Regions from separate parts of the Streptomyces sp. NPDC050703 genome, predicted to be linked through region 1. Evidence: riboswitches for the same ligand, from Rfam matches in the RefSeq annotation. Region 1 holds a riboswitch; the other holds the start of a gene.
What was found. Region 1 has a riboswitch for thiamine pyrophosphate ahead of AB0I16_RS24245 (thiamine ABC transporter substrate-binding protein). Riboswitches for the same ligand answer to the same signal wherever they lie in the genome.

Region 1 (7,302 bases):
GGCACGGCGGGCAGGGTCCAGGACTACGGCACGATGTACGGCCGTGCCTACGACGACCTGGACGGGCACACCTGGGAGATCATGTGGATGGACCCCTCCGAGGTGCAGGGCTGACCCGTTCCGCCCCGAGTGGTGCTGCTTAGCATGGGCGGATGCAGCCGACTTCCGAACACGCATCCGTCACGCGGCAACCCGGCGACGACCGCGAGATCGAGACCCTCGTCGAGTTCGACGAGGTCTGCGCACGCGGGGCGCTCGCCGGGAGCCGCGTCCAGGCCGTCGACCTGACGGAGCGCACCGCCGCGCTGATCGCCGCGGACGTCACGGACGCCGTCTTCCTCGGCTGCCCGATGGACGAGGAGGCGGCGGCGAAGGTCCGGGCCTCGGGCGCGCTGGTCTTCCCGCCGGTCCCCGGGCTGCCGTTCAACCCCTACCGTGGCCTGCTCTACTCCCCCGACGACCTGTTCGCGGGCCTGACCGACGGGGGGTACGAGGCGACCCCGGACGCCCACGCCTACGAGTGGTTCCAGCGCACCAAGGCCGACGGGGACGTCCTGTCGTCGATGCTCCGCGCCATACACGACGACTCCATCTCCGACGCCCTGGACGAACTGCTCGCCGACGCGCGGGTGGTGGGCGTGATGGGCGGCCACGCGATGGAACGCGGCACGGACGCCTACGCGGGCGCGGCGCGGCTCGGCCGCTCGCTGGCCCGCGCGGGGTTCACGGTGGCGACGGGCGGCGGCCCCGGCGCGATGGAGGCGGCGAACCTCGGCGCGTACGCGGCCGTCTTCGACGACGCCATGCTGGACGAGGCGCTCGAACTCCTCGCCAAGGCGCCGTCGTTCACGCCGTCGGTGACGGAGTGGGCGCGCGCGGCCTTCGCGGTCCGCGGGCTTTGGCCGGCCGGCGGCATGTCGGTCGGCATCCCCACCTGGTTCTACGGCCACGAGCCGCCGAACGCCTTCGCCTCCCACCTGGGCAAGTACTTCGCCAACGCCACCCGCGAGGACGGTCTCCTCGCCCGTTCGAACGCGGGTGTGGTCTTCCTGCCGGGCGCCGCGGGCACGGTGCAGGAGGTCTTCGACAACGCCACCCCGAACTACTACGAGTCGCGCGGCGAGCCCACCCCGATGGTCCTGGTCGACCGGGCGCACTGGACGGAGCACCTCCCGGTCTGGCCCCTGCTGCGGTCACTGGCCCGCGAGAGGCCGATGGAGTCCCGTATCGCGCTGGTCGGCACGGTGGAGGAGGCGCCGGGCGCGCTCGCCTCGCTGCTCTCCGGCCGCGCCGAGCCCGCGTAGGACCGGCGCGGACGACGGCTTCGTGGCCGCGCGGTGCTCAGCCGAACGTCGCGCGCTCCAGCCAGAAGTCGAGCAGCTCGCGGTCCCCGACGACCTCGACCTGTCCGCCGTCCACCGGCCGCCGCCGGTAGAAGGCGAGCAGCACCTCGGTGAGCGGTCCGCGGAGCGCTACCGCGGCCTTGGCATGGCCGCGGCGCCAGGTGAAGCCGTCGTCCCCGAACTCGATGAGCCACTCGGCGTCGAGGCCCTCGGGGGCGTCGGTCGCGTGCAGGTGTATGGAGCCGCGCCCGGCGCCCTTGAGCTCGGCCGCGCTGTCGTCCGGGACGAAGCGCTGGATGAACCGCACGATGTCCAGCCACTCGTCGATCGCGTCGGCGGCGATGTCCGGCGCCACCTCGTAGGCGACGCCCACGGCGATCGCGGCGTCCGCGCGGTGGATCGCCAGCTCGTGCGTCATACGCCGCGCCCAGAACCCGGCGGTGTGGTCGCCGGTCCACGACCACGCGGAGGCGTCGGCGCCCGCGTCGCGGAACGACTTCGTGGTGATCGCGGCGGCCTCGGCCAGCCAGGCGTCGAGCGCGGCCGGGTCGTCGCCCTCGGGCCCGCCGCCCTCGGGCACGTCCTCGTGGGGAATGTTCTCCTTGGCGCGGGTGGTGACCAGCCGCTCGCTCCAGCGCAGCGCGCCGCCCGAGTGCCGCGCGAGCTGCGCGAGCGTCCAGTCGGGGCAGGTCGGCACTGTGGCGGAGAGGTCGGCACCGTTCAGCGTGGCCCTCAAAAGGTCTGTCTGGCGGGCGACTTCGTCGCAGTAGCGGTCGTGACTCAGTGGCATCGGGGTCGTCATGGCTCGAACTTTAGAGCGAGCCACGTCCAGTGGCATCCAGGTTTTCGGCGCGCCGGAGCGGAGTCTCCACCTCCGCCCTGCCGGGCCGGCACTCACCCCAGGACGACGACGTCCTCCGCGTCGAACGCGACCTCCACCCGCTCCCCCACCTCCGGCGCCTCCCGCAGCGGGCACGCCGCCTCCAGGCGCGGCCCCTCCTTCGGCTGGAGGTGGACGGCGACATGGGTGCCGCGGAAGGTCCGTGCCGTCACCTCGCAGGGCAGGCCCTCGTCGACGGGCACGAGCCGTACGCCCGCGGGGCGCACGAGGATGCGGCACCGGCCGGCCGGCGTGCCCCGCGGGACCGGGACCCTGCCCCACACCGTCTCGGCGTCCCCGCCGGAGACCGTCGCCTCGGTGACGTTGTCGAAGCCGAGGAAGCGGGCCACGAACTCGTCGGCCGGGTGCTGCCACACCTCAAGGGGCGTGCCGGACTGGGCGATCCGCCCGTCCCGCATGACGACCACGCGGTCGGCCAGCGCGAAGGCCTCGCCCTGGTCGTGCGTGACGGCGAGCACCGTCGTGCCCAGCTCATCGAAGAGCTCCCGCAACTCCACGACCAGGCGCTCCCGCAGCGAGCGGTCCAGCTGTCCGAGCGGCTCGTCGAGCATGAGGAGCCGGGGCCGCGGCGCGAGGGCGCGGGCCAGCGCGACCCGCTGCTGCTCGCCGCCGGACAGCGAGGCCACCGCGCGCCGCTGCGCCTGCGGCAGCCCGACGAGTTCCAGCAGTTCGGCCACCCGGTCGGCCTGTTCGCCCCGCGACGCGCCGCGCATACGGAGGCCGAAGGCGACGTTGCCCGCCACGTCGCGCTGCGGGAAGAGCTGGTGGTCCTGGAACATCAGGCCCACGCCCCGCTTGTGCGCGGGCACCCCGCGCTGGTCACGTCCGTCGAGCTCGATCCACCCGGCGTCGAGCCCCTGGAGCCCGGCGACCGCCCGCAGCAGCGTCGACTTGCCGCTGCCACTGGGGCCGAGTACGCACACGATCTCGTGCTCGGCGACCTCCAGGTCGACGGCGTCGAGCGCGGCCCGCGCCCCGAAGCGGACCGTCGCCTCCCGCAGGCTCAGCAGGGGCGTCGTCATCAGAACTCTCCCGTGGTGCGGTCGGCCCGAAGGCGTTCGAGAAGCAGCAGGGACACCGCGCACACCACCATGAGGATCGTGGAGAGTGCCATCGCCTGCCCGTAGTTGAGGTCACCGGCACGGCCGAGCAGCCGCGCCACGGCGACGGGCAGCGTCGGGTTGTCGGGCCGCGCGATGAACACCGTCGCCCCGAACTCGCCGAGCGACACCGCGAAGGCGAACCCCGCGGCGATCAGCAGCGCGCGCCGCACCATGGGCAGGTCGACCTCCCGCCACACCCGCAGCGGAGAGGCGCCGAGCACGGCCGCCGCCTCGCGCAGCCGTCCGTCCACCGCGCGCAGGACGGGCAGCATGGTGCGTACGACGAACGGCACGCCCACCAGCGCCTGGGCGAGCGGCACCAGTATCCAGCTGGCCCGCAGGTCGAGCGGCGGTTCGTCGAGCGTGATCAGGAACCCGAAGCCGACGGTCACCGCCGAGACGCCGAGCGGCAGCATGAGCAGCGCGTCGAACCCGCGTACGAGACGGCCGGCACGCCGGGTGAGTGCGGCGGCGGCGAGTCCCCCGATGACCACGGCGATGGCCGTGGCCACGAGCGCGTACTGGAGCGAGTTCCCGATCGCCTCGATCGGCGGTACGAGGAAGGCGCCGCCGTCCGCCGAGGTCAGCTCGCGGTAGTAGGCGAGCCCGAAGCCGTCGGGCCCGGCGAGGGAACGCTGGATCAGCACCCCGAGCGGCAGCAGGATCAGCACCGCGACCGTGGCCATGACCAGGCCGAGCAGCGTCCACTGGCCCGCCCCGCGCGGGCGGCGCGCGACGGTGGCGGCGTCCACGAGCTTCAGCGCGCTCTCGCGCCGCCGCACCGTCCACGCGTGGACGCCGAGGATCAGCCCGACCGCCGCGAACTGCACGAGGGTCAGGACGGCGGCCGTGGGGAGATCGAGCAGTTGTGCGGTCTGCCGGTAGATCTCCACCTCCAGCGTCGAGTACGCGGGCCCGCCGAGGATCTGCACGACGCCGAAGGAGGTGAAGGTGAAGAGGAAGACCATCAGCGCCGCCGCCGCGACGGCGGGCCCGAGGGCGGGCAGCGTCACCGTCCGCCAGGCGGTCGCGCGTGAGGCGCCGAGCATCCGCGCGGCCTCCTCCTGCCGCGGGTCGAGCTGGGACCAGAGCCCGCCGACGGTGCGGACGACGACCGCGTAGTTGAAGAAGACGTGCGCGAGGAGGATCGCCCACACGGTGGTGTCGAGCCGCACGCCCCACAGCTCGTCGAAGAGCCCGCCCCGCCCGATCAGCGCGAGGAACGCCGTCCCGACGACCACCGTGGGCAGCACGAACGGCACGGTGACGACGGCCCGCAGCACCTGCTTGCCGGGGAAGTCGAAGCGCGCGAACACATACGCGCCGGGGAGCGCGATCAGCAGCGTGAGCGCGGTCGACGCGAGCGCCTGCCAGGTGGTGAACCACAGCACGTGCCGGATGTCGGACTGCCCGAGCACCTCCGCGATCCGCCCGAACCGCCAGACACCGTCGATGTGCAGCCCGCGCGCGACGATCGCGGTGACCGGGTAGGCGAAGAAGAGCGCGAAGAACGCGACGGGCAGGGCCATCAGGCCGAGCCGCGCCGCGCTCCCCCTGCGCGCCTGCGCGCGGGACCGTGACGTGGCCGCCGCCGTGCCTTCGGTTACTTCAGTACGAGCGAGGTCCACGACTTGATCCACGGCTCGCGGTTGTCGGCGATCTTCTTCGGGTCCATGGTCTGCGGCGCGTCGACCGTCACGCCGTGCTCCGTGAAGAGCGCGGGCAGCTTCGTGCCCTTGACCACCGGATTCACGAACATCTGCAACGGCATGTCCTCCTGGAACTCCTTGCCCGCGAGGAAGTCGAGGAGCGCCTTGCCGCCCTTGGGGTTGCCCGCGTTGCCGAGCAGGCCCGCGTACTCGACCTGGCGGAAGCAGGTGCCGGTGGCGACGCCGGTCGGCGCCTCCTCGGGCTGCGGCTTCGCGTAGAGCACCTCGACGGGCGGGGAGGAGGCGTAGGAGACGACGAGCGGCCGGTCGCCCTTGGCCTTCTTGCCGCCGGCGGACCCGGAGAACTCCTCGTTGTAGGCCTGCTCCCAGCCGTCGACGACCTTGACGCCGTTGGCCTTGAGCTTCTTCCAGTAGCCTTCCCACCCCTTGTCGCCGTACTGCGCGGCGGTGCCGAGCAGGAAGCCGAGGCCGGGCGAGGACGTCGAGGCGTTCTCGGTGACCAGGAGGTTCCTGTAGGCGGGCTTGACCAGGTCGTCGAAGGACTTCGGCGGCGCCAGCTTCTTGTCGGCGAAGTACTTCTTGTCGTAGTTGACGCAGATGTCGCCGCTGTCGACGGGCGTCACCCGGTGCTTGCCCCCGTCGACCCGGTACCGCGCGTCGATGCCGTCGGCGCCCTTGACCTCGTACGGCTGGAAGAGGCCGTTGTCGAGCGCCCGGGACAGGAGGGTGTTGTCGACGCCGAAGAAGACGTCGCCCTGGGGGTTGTCCTTGGAGAGGATCGCCTTGTTCACGGCGGCACCCGCGTCGCCGTCCTTGAGGACGGTGACGCGATAGCCGGAGCGCTTCTCGAAGTCCTTCAGTACGTCCTTGGAGACGTTGAAGGAGTCGTGCGTGACGAGCGTGACCTTCTTGGAGTCGGCCTTGCCGGAACCGCTGTCGGAGCCGCACGCGGAGAGCGTGCAGAGCCCCAGCCCCACGGCGACGGCGGTGACCACGACGTTCCTGGTGATGCCGCTGTTGCTGCTGCTAAGGCGGCTACTGCTGGTGGTGCTCACTGAAAGGTCCTCCTGGGGGTCCAGGAAGAGACGCGGCCCTGCCCGCGGGCCGGTGGCACGCGGGCAGGGCGCTACAGCTTGAGTAATGCCCGAACTTCCTACCCAGAATGACCTGGGCGAGGTTCAGAGGGTCTGCGGCCCACCTGTCCGAGGTGCCGCACTCTCAGCGCTGTGGCGCTCCCCTGTCGGAATATGCAGATGTGTGTACGGACCCGTACGACCGCCAGACTACCTCTCGGCGGCGGCGAGCTGACCGCACGCCCCGTCGATCTCCTGGCCCCGGGTGTCCCGGATCGTCACCGGCACACCATGGGCGGCGATGGCCTCCACGAACGCCTTCTCGTCCTCGGGCCGCGAGGCCGTCCACTTGGAGCCCGGCGTCGGGTTCAGCGGGATGAGGTTCACGTGCACCGGCTTGCCCCTGAGCAGCCGGCCGAGACGGTCACCGCGCCACGCCTGGTCGTTGATGTCGCGGATGAGCGCGTACTCGATGGAGAGGCGGCGGCCCGACTTGGCCGCGTACTCCCAGCCGGCGTCGAGCACCTCGCGCACCTGCCAGCGCGTGTTGACCGGCACGAGGGTGTCGCGCAGCTCGTCGTCCGGGGCGTGCAGCGAGATGGCGAGGCGGCACTTGAAGCCCTCGTCGGAGAACCGGTGGATCGCGGGCACGAGGCCCACCGTCGACACCGTGATGCCGCGCTGCGACAGACCGAGGCCGTCCGGCTCCGGGTCAGTGAGGCGGCGGATGGCGCCGGTCACGCGGTTGTAGTTGGCCAGCGGCTCGCCCATGCCCATGAAGACGATGTTGGACAGCCGCGCGGGGCCGCCGGGGATCTCGCCGTCCCGCAGGGCGCGCATGCCGTCCACGATCTGGTGCACGATCTCGCCCGTCGACAGGTTCCGGTCGAGGCCGGCCTGTCCGGTGGCGCAGAACGGGCAGTTCATGCCGCAGCCGGCCTGGGAGCTGATGCACATGGTCACCCGGTCCGGGTACCGCATGAGCACCGACTCCACCAGCGTCCCGTCGAAGAGCCGCCAGAGCGTCTTGCGGGTGGTGTCGTCGTCGCAGCTGATGTGCCGCACGACGGACATCAGGTCGGGCAGCAGCGCTTCCCGGAGCTTCTCGCGCGCACCGGCGGGGATGTCCGTCCACTCGGCGGGGTCGTGGGCGTACCGCGCGAAGTAGTGCTGCGAGAGCTGCTTGGCGCGGAACGGCTTCTCGCCGGTGGC
Region 2 (7,302 bases), on a different contig from region 1:
CCGGTGGTGTTCGTGACGGTGTCCACCGCGCGGACGAGACCGAAGTCGGCGACCTTGACCCGGCCGTCGTCCCCTATGAGCACGTTCTCCGGCTTCATGTCGCGGTGCACGAACCCGGCCCGGTGCGCGGAGCCGAGCGCGGCGAGCACCGGCTCCAGGATGTCGAGGGCGGCCCGCGGCTGGAGCGCGCCGCGCTCGCGCAGGACGTCCCGCAGGGTGCAGCCCGCGACGTACTCCATCGCCAGATAGACGTACGCACCGTCCGTGCCCTGGTCGAAGACGCCCACCACGTTCGGATGGGAGAGGCGGGCGACCGACTTGGCCTCACGGATGAAGCGCTCCACGAAGGAGGCGTCGGCCGCCAGCGCGGGGTGCATCACCTTGAGCGCGAGCACACGGTCGAGGCGGGTGTCCACGGCCCGGTAGACCGTGGCCATCCCGCCGACCGCGATACGGCCGTCGATGCGGTAACGGCTGTCGAGCAGCTGCCCGACGAGCGGGTCCTGAAGGGTCGTGTCCACGCAGGGGAGTCTACGAGCCACCGCCGACACCCCGTCCCTGGCGGGCGCCCTCACGCCTTGACTGCAGCCGAGCTGTGACAGCGAAGGCCCACTGCCGGGGCTAGAACGCGGGCCGCTCCGGATCGAGCCTGGCCATGCCCTCCGCGGGCGACGACGCCTCCGCGAAGTGCCGCCGCGGAATCCGCCCGGCCCGGTACGCGAGGCGCCCCGCCTCGACGCCGTGCCGCATGGCCTCCGCCATCAGGACGGGCTCCTGCGCCCGCGTCACCGCCGAGGCGAGCATCACACCCGCGCACCCCAGCTCCATGGCGAGCGTCGCGTCGGACGCGGTGCCCGCGCCCGCGTCGAGGATCACCGGCACGCGCGCGTGCTCGACGATGAGCTGGAAGTTGTGCGGGTTGCGGATGCCGAGCCCGGAGCCGATCGGGGAGCCGAGCGGCATGATGGCCGCGCACCCCACGTCCTGGAGCCTGCGCGCGAGCACGGGGTCGTCGTTCGTGTACGGCAGGACGGTGAAGCCGTCGTCGACGAGTGTCTCCGCGGCGTCCAGGAGCTCGATGGGGTCGGGCAGCAGCGTCCGCTCGTCCGCGATCACCTCCAGCTTCACCAGGTCCGTGCCGAGCGCCTCACGGGCCAGGCGCGCGGTCAGCACGGCCTCGCCCGCGGTGAAGCAGCCCGCCGTGTTCGGCAGGACGCGGATGCCGAGCCGGTCGAGCACGGAGAGCACGGAGCCCTGCACGCCCGGGTCGAGGCGGCGCATCGCGACGGTGGTCAGCTCCGTGCCCGAGGCGACGAGGGAGCGCTCCAGGACATCGAGGCTCGGCGCCCCGCCCGTGCCCATGATCAGACGGGAGGAGAGCGTGAGCCCGCCGATGACGAAGGGGTCGTCGGCCATGGTCAGCCTCCCTGGACGGCGGTGAGGACTTCGACGCGGTCACCTTCGGCGAGCGCCGTGCTCGACCACCGCGCGCGCGGGACGACGGTTTCGTTGAGGGCGGCGGCGACACCGGAGTGCGCGCTGGTGAGGGTGGCGACGAGCGCGTCGAGGGTGGTGCCCGACGCCACGTCGCGCACCTCCCCGTTGACGGAAACGGCGAACGGCGTACTCATGCGGGTTGCTCCGTAAACGACTGCGTGGGGATGACGGGAGAGGGCGCGGAGGGCTCGGCGAAGCGGCGCGGGGTGAAGGGCCGCGCCTCATCGGGCAGCTCACCGGTGGTCAGGGCCTGCGCCATGACGTCACCGGTGACCGGCGTCAGGAGGACGCCGTTGCGGTAGTGCCCGGTGGCCAGCTGGAGCCCCGGCAGGCGCGTCGGGCCGAGCATCGGCGCGTTGTCGGGGGAGCCGGGGCGCAGACCCGCGCGGGTCTCGGTGAGCGGCAGTTCGGTGATGCCGGGCACCAGCTCGTGGGCGTCCCGCAGCAGCTCGTACACGCCGCCCGCGGTGACCGTGGTGTCCCAGCCCAGCTCCTCGCTGGTGGCGCCGACGACCAGCTCGCCGTTCTCGCGCGGTACGAGGTAGACGTGGCTGCCGCGCACCACCGCGCGCACCGTGCGGCTCAGGAACGGCGCGTACGGCTTCGGCACCGTCAGGCGGAGCACCTGCCCCTTCACCGGCCGCACCGGCGGCAGCACGGCCTCGGGCACGCCCGCGAGGCGCCCGCTGAGGCTGCCCGCCGCGAGGACCGTCTGGCCCGCGTGCAGCGTGGTGCCGTCCGCGAGGACCACCCCGCGGGCCCGGTCGCCCGCCACGTCGAGGCGCTCGGCCCAGAGCGGCGTGAAGACCACGCCCGCCCGCCCGCAGGCGGTCAGCAGGGCCGCGGTGAGCCTCCTGGGGTCGATCTGGTGGTCACCGTCGACCCGCAGCCCGCCCCGCACGCCGGGCGCCAGCATCGGCTCAAGGCGCCGGCACTCACGGCCGCTCAGCCACTCCGACTCCAGGCCCGACCGGCTCTGCAGGGCGTGCAGCTCCCGCAGGTGCGCGCGGTCGTCGGAGTCCAGGGCGACGGCCAGCGTGCCGCAGGTGCGGTAGCCGAGGTCACGGCCGCTCGCCTCGGTCAGCTCGGCGGCGAAGTCGGGGTAGCGGCGCGCGGACGCCAGATTGAGGCCGAGCAGCGCCTGCTCGCCGTGGTGCAGCTCGGTGACGGCGGCCAGCATGCCGGCGGCGACCTGCGCCGCGCCGCCGCCCGGCTCGGGGTCGACGACCGTGACGGCGAGCCCGCGCTGCGCGGCCCGCCAGGCCGTGACCAGGCCGATGATGCCGCCGCCCACGACGAGAACGTCCGCGGGGCGCGGTGCTCCCTCGGGTGGTACAGGTGGATGCATGGGCGTCCAGCCCCTCCCTTCGCCGGCATGACCCGGATCAGGTTCGTACGGTCGGAGGCCGTCCAGCCTCCCTCTCAGCCCGGTCCGCCCGGGCTCCCGCGAGTGCTCTGCACCGGCCACCCTAGCCCGTCGCCCGGCGCGGCAGTAGGGGAGCCGCCCCCGCACGGGCGGTGACGGTGTGTCAGAGATCTCCCCGCCCGCCCCTGAAGGCGGTCTTGCCCGGCGTCCTACAGTGATCGGGTGAGTGAGCAGCGGAGGCAGGCAGAGCGGCACGTCGTCATCGTCGGGGCGGGAATGGCCGGCGTGCAGACCGCCGTGGCCCTGCGGGAACAGGGGCACACGGGCCCGGTCACCCTCGTCGGGGCCGAGCCGCACCAGCCGTACGACAGGCCGCCGCTGTCCAAGGCGGTCCTGCTCGGCAAGGCGGAGGGCTCCGCCTTCGACATCGACTTCGAGGCCCTCGGCATCGGGCTGCGCCTCGGCGTCGAGGTCACCGGGGTGCGCACCGGCGAGCGCGAACTGGACACCGCGGCGGGCCCCGTCCCGTACGACGTGCTGGTCCTCGCCTCCGGCGCCGAACCGGTCCGGCTGCCGGGCACGGAGGGCGCCCCCGGAGTGCACCTCCTGCGCACCCTGGACGACGCCGAGCGGCTCCGCCCCGTCCTCGCCGAGCAGCGCGACGTCGTGGTCGTGGGGGCGGGCTGGATCGGCGCGGAGTTCGCCACGGCCGCGCGGGAGGCGGGCTGCTCCGTCACCGTGGTGGAGGCCGCCGGCCGCCCGCTCGCGGGAGCGCTGCCCGCCGAGGTCGCGGCCCCCATGGCCGCCTGGTACGCGCAGTCGGGGGCCGAGCTGCGCACCCACGCGCGCGTGGAGCGCGTCGAGCCGGGCGCCGTACTCCTGTCCGACGGCACCCGGCTGCCCGCGGGCGCCGTCGTCGTCGGCATCGGGGCGCGGCCCGCGACGCGCTGGCTGGCCGGCTCCGGCATCGAGCTCGGCGCCCACGGCGAGGTCGTCGCCGACGACCACCTGCGCTCATCCGCGGCCGACGTCTACGCGGTCGGCGACTGCTCCTCGTTCCCCTCGGGCAGGTACGGCGAGCGCCTGCTGGTCCACCACTGGGACAACGCCCTGCAGGGCCCGCGCACGGTGGCGGCGAACATCCTCGGGGACGCCCCCGTCGCGTACGACCCGGTGCCGTACTTCTGGTCGGAGCAGTTCGGCCGCTTCGTGCAGTACGCGGGCCACCACGCGGAGAGCGACGAACTGGTCCGGCGCGGTGACCCGGCCGGCGTGGCCTGGTCGGTCTGCTGGCTCAGGGACGGCGCGCTGGCGGCGGTCCTCGCGGTGGGCCGCCCGAGGGACCTGGCGCAGGGCCGCAAGCTCATCGAGTCGGCGCTTCCCCTGGACCCGGCGCTGGTCGAGGACCCGTCGATCCCGCTGAAGAAGGCGGCACGGTGACCGGGGGCCCGGCCAGGGGCGCCCGGAGTCGATCCGCGCGGGCCCCCGGGCCGGAGATACGCTAGGTGACGTGACCGAGATTGACGCAAAGACCGACGCACTCGTCCCCGCCTGGCTCCACCTTCCCGACATCGCGGAGATGCTCGACGTCGAGGTGACCCGGGTGCGCCAGCTGGTCAAGGAGGGCCAGCTGATCGCCGTACGCCGCGGTGAGAACCGGACGCTCCAGGTGCCGGCCGCCTTCATCGACGGCGACAAGGTCGTCAAGGGCCTGGTCGGCACCCTGACGCTCCTGAGGGACGACGGCTTCTCCGACGAGGAGATGCTGGAGTGGCTCTTCACCCCCGACCCGTCCCTGCCCGGCACCCCCGCGCAGGCCCTGAGCGAGAATCGCGGCACGGAGGTGAAGCGCCGCGCCCAGGCGCTCGCCGTCTGAGCAGACGCGGAGGCAGGCGCCGAGCCGGCTGAACGCACACACCGTCCGGGGCGAGGGCCGCACTCCACGCGGCCCGCGCCCCGCACCGAACCCCCGGGGGGACTTCTCCATGGCCGTAGACAAGCGTGCCCAGCTCGCCGACGCCCGGCTCTACCTCTGCGTGAACGCCCGCAGGCGCCAGGGAGACCTCCCCGAGTTCCTCGACGCCGTCCTCGCGGGCGGCGTCGACATCGTGCAGCTGCGCGACAAGGGCATGGAGGCCGCCGAGGAGCTCGAACACCTCCAGGTCTTCGCCGACGCGGCCCGGCGGCACGGCAAGCTCCTCGCCGTCAACGACCGCGCGGACGTCGCGCACGCCATCGGCGCCGACGTGCTGCACCTGGGCCAGGGCGACCTGCCCGTCCCGGCGGCCCGCGCCATCCTCGGTGGCAGCGACGACGTGCTGATCGGCCGCTCCACGCACGCCGAGTCCGAGGCCGCCGCGGCCGCCGTCCAGGACGGCGTCGACTACTTCTGCACGGGACCCTGCTGGCCCACCCCCACCAAGCCGGGCCGTCACGCCCCCGGCCTCGGCCTGGTCCGCCACACGGCTTCGCTGGGCACGGACCGCCCCTGGTTCGCCATCGGCGGCATCGACGCGTCGAACCTGGACGAGGTCCTGGAGGCCGGCGCGCGCCGCGTGGTCGTCGTCCGGGCGATCACCGAGGCGGACGACCCGGGCGCGGCGGCGGCGGACTTCGCGAAGCGGCTGCGCACGGCCCGGTAAGGACGCGCGGGTCCGGGCGGACGCGTGCGCGGCCTCTCCGTGCCCGCCCGGCTGGTCCGGCTGTCCGGGCAGGTCCGGCTGTCCGGGCGGGACCGGCTGTCCGGCGGGACTGTCCATTCCGTGGACAACAAGTCGACAAATCGGTCAAATCTCCCGGCCCTGGTTGGGCGACCGCCAACCCCTGGCTAACCTGCCGCTATGGCCCTAGGCACTGCTTCCACCAGGACTGACCGCGCACGCACCGTGCGCGACATGCTCGCGACCGGCAAGACGACGTACTCGTTCGAGTTCTCCGCGCCGAAGACCCCGAAGGGCGAGCGGAATCTGTGGAACGCGCTGCGCCGGGTCGAGGCGGTCGCCCCGGACTTCGTCTCCGTCACCTACGGGGCGGGCGGCTCCACGCGCACCGGCACGGTCAAGGAGACCCAGCAGATCGTCGCCGACACCACCCTGACACCGGTCGCCCACCTGACCGCCGTCGACCACTCGGTGGCCGAACTGCGCAACATCATCGGGCAGTACGCGGACGCGGGCATCCGGAACATGCTCGCGGTCCGCGGCGACCCGCCGGGCGACCCGCTCGGTGACTGGGTCGCGCACCCCGAGGGCCTCACCTACGCCGCCGAACTGGTCGAGCTGATCAAGGAGTCCGGCGACTTCTGCGTGGGCGTCGCGGCGTTCCCCGCGATGCACCCGCGCTCGGCCGACTGGGAGAGCGACACCCGGCACTTCATCGACAAGTGCCGGGCCGGCGCGGACTACGCGATCACGCAGATGTTCTTCGACCCCGAGGAGTACCTGCGGCTGCGCGACCGCGTCGAGGAGGCGGGCTGCGACACGCCGATCATCCCCGAGATGATGCCGGTCACCAACGTCCGCCAGCTCGACCGGCTGCCCCAGCTCAGCAACGCCGTTTTTCCTGCCGCGCTGAAAGAGAGGATCCTCGCGGTCAAAGACGATGCCGCCGCTGTACGCTCCATTGGCATCGAGTTCGCGACGGAGTTCTGCGCGAGGCTGCTGGCCGAAGGTGTCCCGGGGCTGCACTTCATCACGCTGAACAACTCCACGGCGACGCTGGAAATCTACGAGAATCTGGGCCTGCACCGACGGGCCTGAGCGGCCCTACCCCCGTGCCCACGGGCGGCGGCCGCAGGGGAGAGGGGCGTAATGGGCTGGACGGTCCTCTACATCGCGTTCGGATGCGTCGCGCTGTGGCTGCTCGGAGAGGTGCTGCTGCAGTACAAGGCCAGGCTGCGCTGGCGGCTCCTGGCGTTCGTGGGCTTCCTCTGCGTGGTCATCGGCGTGCTCATGCCGTCGGTGTGGGTCATCGGGCTCGGCGCCATCGCCTTCGCCACCGGCCAGACGTACGTGACGCTGTCGTTCCGCAAGGGCTTCTCCACCGGCTGGGCGCTCGGCGGCAAGCCCGGCCCGAACAAGCGCCGCAAGGCGCCCGGCAGGCAGCCCGCCGCGCAGGAGCCGACGCTCCAGGTCTCCGACCTGGAGTACGAGCAGACTCCCGGCCAGCCGTTCGAGCCGGTCCCGCCGCCGCCCGCCCACGACCCGGGGGTCTACGAACCGCAGCCGCTGCCCGACGACACCGGACAGTACGGCGTCTACGACGAGGCGGCGCACACCCCGCCGCCGGCCGCGGGCGACGCCCACCAGAGCGAGCACCACGGCTACGACACCGCGGCCTTCGCGGGCTACGACCAGCAGGGCTACGCGTACGGAGAGAGCGCGCAGCAGCAGTACGCGGCGTACTCCGACCCCTACATCGGCGGCCAGGGCCACGACACC

Region 2: another riboswitch for thiamine pyrophosphate. It lies ahead of thiO (glycine oxidase ThiO); the one in region 1 lies ahead of AB0I16_RS24245 (thiamine ABC transporter substrate-binding protein).

Annotation. Positions count from the first base shown of each region.
Region 1 is NZ_JBFAHX010000028.1:48,767-56,068, reverse strand. Features, by position in the region: gene AB0I16_RS24270 (VOC family protein) at 1-114, shown strand, start outside; gene AB0I16_RS24265 (Rossmann fold nucleotide-binding protein) at 153-1,304, shown strand; gene AB0I16_RS24260 (maleylpyruvate isomerase family mycothiol-dependent enzyme) at 1,342-2,145, opposite strand; gene AB0I16_RS24255 (ABC transporter ATP-binding protein) at 2,238-3,266, opposite strand; gene AB0I16_RS24250 (iron ABC transporter permease) at 3,266-4,876, opposite strand; gene AB0I16_RS24245 (thiamine ABC transporter substrate-binding protein) at 4,951-6,027, opposite strand; TPP riboswitch at 6,150-6,266, opposite strand; gene rlmN (23S rRNA (adenine(2503)-C(2))-methyltransferase RlmN) at 6,301-7,302, opposite strand, start outside.
Region 2 is NZ_JBFAHX010000001.1:309,702-317,003, reverse strand. Features, by position in the region: gene pknB (Stk1 family PASTA domain-containing Ser/Thr kinase) at 1-521, opposite strand, end outside; gene AB0I16_RS01470 (thiazole synthase) at 622-1,416, opposite strand; gene thiS (sulfur carrier protein ThiS) at 1,419-1,631, opposite strand; gene thiO (glycine oxidase ThiO) at 1,628-2,845, opposite strand; TPP riboswitch at 2,843-2,955, opposite strand; gene AB0I16_RS01455 (FAD-dependent oxidoreductase) at 3,086-4,303, shown strand; gene AB0I16_RS01450 (Rv2175c family DNA-binding protein) at 4,374-4,739, shown strand; gene thiE (thiamine phosphate synthase) at 4,849-5,505, shown strand; gene metF (methylenetetrahydrofolate reductase [NAD(P)H]) at 5,704-6,621, shown strand; gene AB0I16_RS01435 (hypothetical protein) at 6,673-7,302, shown strand, end outside.